3 regions of the Peribacillus sp. NPDC096447 genome follow, and region 3 is predicted to be linked to each of the others. Evidence: riboswitches for the same ligand, from Rfam matches in the RefSeq annotation. Region 3 holds a riboswitch; each other region holds the start of a gene.
What was found. Region 3 has a riboswitch for thiamine pyrophosphate ahead of thiC (phosphomethylpyrimidine synthase ThiC). Riboswitches for the same ligand answer to the same signal wherever they lie in the genome.
Positions count from the first base shown of each region.

Region 1: another riboswitch for thiamine pyrophosphate. It lies ahead of ACIQZD_RS03980 (ABC transporter substrate-binding protein); the one in region 3 lies ahead of thiC (phosphomethylpyrimidine synthase ThiC).
Region 2: another riboswitch for thiamine pyrophosphate. It lies ahead of tenA (thiaminase II); the one in region 3 lies ahead of thiC (phosphomethylpyrimidine synthase ThiC).

Region 1 is NZ_JBIWEV010000001.1:798,627-800,899, reverse strand. It holds gene ACIQZD_RS03985 (protein-glutamine gamma-glutamyltransferase) at 1-353, opposite strand, end outside; TPP riboswitch at 656-765, shown strand; gene ACIQZD_RS03980 (ABC transporter substrate-binding protein) at 900-1,895, shown strand; gene ACIQZD_RS03975 (thiamine-binding protein) at 1,907-2,191, shown strand; gene ACIQZD_RS03970 (ABC transporter permease) at 2,188-2,273, shown strand, end outside.
Region 2 is NZ_JBIWEV010000003.1:264,256-266,528, forward strand. It holds gene ACIQZD_RS12530 (ECF transporter S component) at 1-310, opposite strand, end outside; gene tenA (thiaminase II) at 325-1,008, opposite strand; TPP riboswitch at 1,144-1,273, opposite strand; gene ACIQZD_RS12540 (MFS transporter) at 1,734-2,273, opposite strand, start outside.
Region 3 is NZ_JBIWEV010000001.1:1,343,897-1,346,169, forward strand. It holds gene thiC (phosphomethylpyrimidine synthase ThiC) at 1-1,338, opposite strand, end outside; TPP riboswitch at 1,474-1,588, opposite strand; gene ACIQZD_RS06660 (HAD family hydrolase) at 1,704-2,273, opposite strand, start outside.

The sequences.
Region 1 (2,273 bases), 550 kb from region 3:
GTCCCGCATTCGAAAGCATAAAGCCTTCCATTCATGAAAATGTCCAGAAGTGCAGCATGAGGGAAAATCCCTGGCTGAAGAGTAAAGGTGCCACCCTTTGAAAGGCGCCAATATTGTTCATTGGATTGCGATTCCTCAAGTGTGGAAAATTCTGCATCACTCTTATCCAACGCAATAGCTGCCTCAATGACTCGGTGCCTCAGCTGCATATCGAAATTAAACTCACCAAAGTTCCGGTATTCAAGAACGTTAGAATCTCCCGCCAAACATTGGAGAATTTCAAGTGATTTAGCAGATGCTATTCCTGGTTGGATTTGACTGACATCTAACCATTTGTGATTAATCTTTATCATGATCATATCCACCTTTTGCTTATTAAATTAACGGTTTATAAAACCAGTAAACATAAATGTCTACATGTAATGCTCATTATATGAACGCCTGCAAAGAAATGACTATTTGCCACCGTTGCATCCAAGAATGATTGGAATGGTAAGAGGCAGAATTACCTTGCTTTCAATGATTTTCGTTCCTAAAGATGTTTTGCTAGATATCCTTAAGAGCAAGGAATACCTTTCCAATTAGTGAGAAGAAGCAAATTAGTATTCCCTTTTCCCTATGAATTGATATAATGAGAGAGAAAAGTTCATATGTGCGAGAAATGTAGGGGGGCCAGTACTGCTGGCTGAGATTGCATCCTTTAGATGCTGACTCTTTGAACCTGATCTGGATGATGCCAGCGGAGGGAACATATTATTACTGATTTTCTGTTTTGTATGTTAACGTCCGAATTCATCTTCGGGCGTTTTTTGCTTTTTTATCCAGTATTTGAATAGACCCTGGAGTCCCATTATGGTTCCGGCATATGGATCTTATATGATGTATAGGAGGATAATAACTTGAATAAATTCTTACCACTGTTAACTTCGTTGTTCCTTTTGGCTGGATGTGGTGCAGGCGGAACTAATGAAAAAGAAGAAGCATCCAAAAATGAAGAATTAAAAAAGGTATCGGTCGTTCTCGATTGGACACCGAATACAAACCATACAGGATTGTATGTTGCCAAGGAAAAAGGTTATTTTAAAGAGCAAGGTCTTGATGTGGAAATTATCATGCCAGGTGAAGCTGGAGCGGATAAGCTTGTCGCTTCAGGAAAATCTGAATTTGGCGTGAGCTACCAGGAGGGCATAACACAGGCCCGCGTGCAGGGCGTGCCAATTGTTTCGGTTGCTGCCGTCATCCAGCATAATACCTCTGGATTCGCTTCCCCTGAGGCAAAGAATATAAAAACTCCCAAGGATTTTGAAGGGAAAACGTATGGTGGCTGGGGGTCTCCGGTTGAAAAGGCCATTATTGATTCACTAATGAAAAAAGAAAATGCGGATGTAAATAAAGTGGATATAGTCAATACAGGAGACATGGACTTTTTCACTTCGGTTAAAAGGGATATAGATTTTGCCTGGATTTATTATGGATGGACAGGCATTGAGGCTGAGTTGCGAAATGAAAAGCTTAATATGGTTTACTTAACCGAATACTCTGATAAGCTTGATTACTATACGCCTGTTTTGACTACAAATGAAAAGATGATAAAAGAAGATCCCGAAACTGTTAAAGCATTCGTTCATGCAGCATCGAAAGGGTACCAGTTTGCGATTAAGAATCCTGCTGATGCAGCAGACATGTTAATTAAGTCTGCGCCGGATCTTGATGCAAAACTAGTTAAGAAAAGCCAGGAGTGGCTTGCAGCCAAGTATCAGGATGATGCTCCGCGTTGGGGTGAACAAAAACTGGAAATCTGGAAGAATTACAGTGATTGGATGACTGAAAACAAACTTCTTGAAGGTGATTTCGATCCTGAAAAGGCATTTACCAATGAATTTTTACCAAAATAGGAGGAAATACAATGGCCAATTCATTAATTAGTATACAAATTATTCCTAAAGGGGAAAATGTCATCCCTATGGTCGATGAAGCAATCAAGATCATTGAAGAATCTGGTGTCAAGTATGAGGTTCACCCGCTTGAAACGACAATGGAGGGCGAGCTTTCCGAACTTTTTGCCGTGATAGAAAAAATGAATGTAAGAATGATTGAAATAGGATCGCCGAATGTCATTTCGCAAGTGAAAATATTATATCAGCCAAGCGGGATTACGATGGATACGTTAACGGAGAAATATCGGGCATGATCGGAAGGGGAATTTGGAAGAAGGGGGCTCCCTTCTTTCTTTTATTATTGTTGCTGATAGTTTGGGAGTCAGTGACAGTCTT
Region 2 (2,273 bases), on a different contig from region 3:
TGAACACCAGTTCCGCGAACAAACCTTGTACCACCCCATATAACAGTACGGTCAGCCCCCATGGTGAACCAAGAAAGAACTCCCCGGAAGCTGCAGCTATCTCCGCCAAAAGTGCCACACCCGGTTTCCGTAAAATTAAAAAGGCGACGGGGCCAGCTATAAACCACATTCCATAAATAAGTTGATCCAGATGTAATCCTAACGGTTTAACGGAATAATAAATCGAACCCCAAAGAATATAAACGATTCCAAATGCTACCGCAATCACGATCGTGACCAATATGTCCGTTAATTTCAATCCTTTTTTCATTGTTTCATTCCCCTTTATACTTCTAGAGTTTCCTTATGTACAGGCCATGTCTCTAAACGATAAGCCATTTCCCAAAATGAGTATTCATATTGGCTGCTGAGGATAAAATGCTCTTTCATTCTTTCCTTATCTTCGTCTGTCACTTTTTCAGCAATCTCATCAAGCCTCGCAATTTGTTCTTCCACCAAAGTGCGGAACCACTCTCCTCCGTAAGCCGCTATCCATTCTTGATAAATCGGCTCTTCCGGCATGCATCCTTGCAGTCTTTCACCTATTTCATAATACAGCCAGTAACACGGCAAGATAGCTGCAATAACATCTCCTAAATGTCCCGAATATGCCGCACGATACATATGGGAAGTATAAGCATAAGCAGTCGGGGCAGGTTTGAAATTATCCCGTTCTTCTTTTGTGATGCCTAATCTCTCGGAAAAATTCTCATGAAGCTTCAACTCCGCTTCATATGTTCCTTGTGCATGGCCGGCAAGCCTGCTTGTTGTATGTAAATCTGTAGCTTTGACTGCCCCTAAAGCTTGAACTCTAGCAAAATGAGATAAATAATAGGCATCTTGCATGACATAAAAACGAAAACTCTCCAATGGCAATGTGCCATCACCTATTCCTGCAACAAACGGGTGATTAAAACTAGCTTCCCAAATATGATCAGCTTCCTGACGAATTTCCTCTGAAAACTTCATGTCCATTACCTCCAACTTATATTTTTCAAGAAATGTTACGGAAAAAAACCTTTTATCACCCCTTTTTTTGCAAACAAAAAACCACTTTCTTAAACGTAAAGAAAGTGGTTGTACTTGAAATAATACAGAAACGTATTGTTCCAGACCCCACTTCCCTACGCTGGTATAAACCAGATCAGGTTCTAAGGGTCTTAAAGTCATACTTTAATCTCAGCTTCTGCGGTAAAAATCAACTTTCACCTATAAAGCACCCCTAGTGGTACAAATTGTATATCAAATTTCATTTGCCTTTATATTAACACGATAAATCCAATTGTCAAACGTATTACGGAAAGTTTTCAACTTAATGATTTAGGGTTACTAACCTTTCAATCTTGCATAAACCCCCATTTACCCGGCGTTTAACGGCACTTTAATCAATGATGTTCAATACGTAATTCACTCGTGAATTTAGCTACTTTACTCGTGAGTTTGGCCGGTTTACTCGTGAAATTGATGTTTACTTGGGATTTCTGCTGCTTTACTAATGAGTTTAGCCGCTTTAGTTATGAGTTTGGCCGGTTTACTCGTGAATTTAGGTGTTTTACTCGTGAATTCAACTGGTTTACTCGTGAATTTAGCTGTTTTACTCGTGAATTCTATTATTCTCTAAAAAATGGCCTATATGTCAGGGAACAGTTGCATGACTGTCCGCTGACATATAGGCCATCTACTAAAAAACAATATTATACATTCGACGTTGCTTTTAGTTTTATATTTCCCTCAACCTGTAGTTTATCATAGCTGCCATACCTCTCTTTCACAACGAGTAACGCCAAGGCAGCCATTATGCTCGGAACCGTGAAGGCCATGAATGCATTTTGTGGTGAATAGTTTGCAGCCAGCAGTAATCCTATTAATGTTGGGGCAACAATCGCTCCCATTCTACCAAAAGCCAAGGCCCAACCTATCCCGGTGGACCTTATCTCCCGCGGATAATACTCGGATATATACGTATTGGCCAAATTCATCGTGCCGACTGTACAGGCACCTCCAAAAGCGATCAGAATATATAATGCTACTTCATTTGAGGTCAAACCTAATATGACAAAACAAACAGTACCCATGGCACAGAGGGATAAAAGTACTCTTCTATGGCCTATTTTCCCAACTAAGTACCCTCCAATTATCGATCCGCCAATTTGTCCTATTCCCGATATAAGATTGAAAGATAAACTGGATGAAAGGCCGTATCCGGACTGCTGCATGATTTTGGGTAACCATGT
Region 3 (2,273 bases):
AATCATGGCAGCACCAATCGCAGAAGTGATATGATCGTATCCAGGAGCTATATCCGTTGTCAATGGTCCCAGGGTATAGAATGGTGCTTCTTGACAGACCTCCAGCTGCTTATCCATATTTTCTTTAATCAAATGCATCGGTACGTGACCGGGTCCCTCCACCATGACTTGAACATCGTGCTTCCAAGCAATCTTCGTCAGTTCCCCAAGTGTTTCCAATTCAGCAAATTGAGCCTCATCGTTTGCATCTGCAATGGAGCCCGGACGGAGGCCGTCACCTAAAGAGAAAGAGACATCATACGCCTTCATTATTTCACAAATCTCTTCAAAGTGAGTATAGAGAAAACTTTCTTGGTGGTGCGCCAAGCACCATTGTGCCATGATGGAGCCCCCTCGGGAAACGATTCCCGTAACTCGCTTTGCTGTCATGGGAATGTATCGCAAAAGCACACCGGCGTGTATGGTGAAGTAATCGACACCTTGCTCAGCCTGCTCGATTAATGTATCCCGGAAAACTTCCCAATTTAAATCTTCCGCGACTCCATTCACTTTTTCCAATGCTTGATATATCGGAACCGTCCCAACTGGCACAGGTGAATTCCTGATAATCCATTCCCTGGTCGTGTGAATATTCTTTCCTGTGGAAAGATCCATTATGTTGTCTGCACCCCAACGTGTAGCCCAAGTCATTTTCTCCACTTCAGCTTCAATCGATGAACTAACAGCGGAATTCCCAATATTTGCATTTATTTTCACATGAAAATTACGTCCGATGATCATTGGCTCACTTTCAGGATGGTTAATATTTGCCGGAATGATAGCCCGCCCGCTAGCTACCTCTTCTCTTACAAACTCAGGGGCTACATTTTCCCTGATCGAAATGAACTCCATTTCTGGAGTAATGATACCTTTACGGGCATAATGGAGCTGGGTTACGTTTTGCCCTTTCACTGCACGTAATGGTTTTCTTTTCAATCCCGGAAAAATTTCGGCGTTGGATTGTGACTCAACTTTTTTATACCCGTTATCTTCAGGCTTTATTTCACGGCCATCATACTCTTCAACATCCTCCCGTTCCAGAACCCAGTTTCGTCTAATCGGGGCAAGACCTTTACGAATATCAATGGGATAATCTGAATCCGTATAAAAACCGCTTGTGTCATAAACTCGCAAAGGCGGATTTTCCTCTTCGCCGAATGACCCTGTAGTCGGACTTAGCTTAATTTCACGCATAGGTACTTTAATATCGGGTCTAGATCCCTCAACATACACTTTTTTACTCCCGGCAAAACTGGACATAATTGAAACGTTCATGTCATTTACAGAATTACTCATCATGATTTCATTTCTCCTTTTTAAGTTCATTTAAAAAGGACAAAATCCAATCCATTTCGCACGAAAAAGCCAGATCTCATATTTAAGACCTGGCTAACGTTAGTATGACTACAGAAATGACCAATTGAAAAGTCATTGTTTAGTAGATTCTAACTTCCCCACGCTGGTATGAACCAGATCAGGTCCTGAGGGTTAAGAAGATTAAGCGCTTCTCTCTCAGCCCAACTTTTATTGGACACCCCTAGTCTGAATAATTTAATTGATTACAGGGTAACTATATATCACCCTTTTCATTCTGTAAATAATTTGAAAGACCTAATATTTTCATTACAACTCTCCAAAATTTGTTGTTTGGAGAGGATTGTTAATTAATTCCCCAGGCTCTCAAGGATTGGGTAAAGCTCCTCTAAATGCTTGATTTCATAGGTTGGAATCACTTCATTCCGTTCCTTATCATGGCGATTTATCCAAACCGACTTTATACCTACTCGTGATGCTCCAAGGATATCGGTCATTAAATTATCGCCGACCATCAATACTTCATCCTTATCAAGCTCCATGATTTCCAAAGCATGCTCAAAAATGGAGGCATCCGGTTTACCTCTTCCAAATGCACCTGATATCACGATTTGGTCGAAATAAGGAACCAGTTCAGGAGTAATTTCAAGTTTGGTATTTTGCAGCTCAGGAGATCCGTTCGTAAGCAATAGCAATTTATACATCCCTTTTAATTCATCCAGAACACGGAATGTTTCTTCATAGATAAATGGCTTTTTGCGTCTCTCCGCAGGGAAACGTTCTGCCAGTTCAATCCCAAATTCCGGGTCATCGATCCCTAATGCCAATAACCCTCTCGTCCACGCTTCTTTCCGATAAGCCGGTGCAATCCCGGCCATCTTCCGGAATTCATCATGATCATCCTGAAAATTTCCCCATAG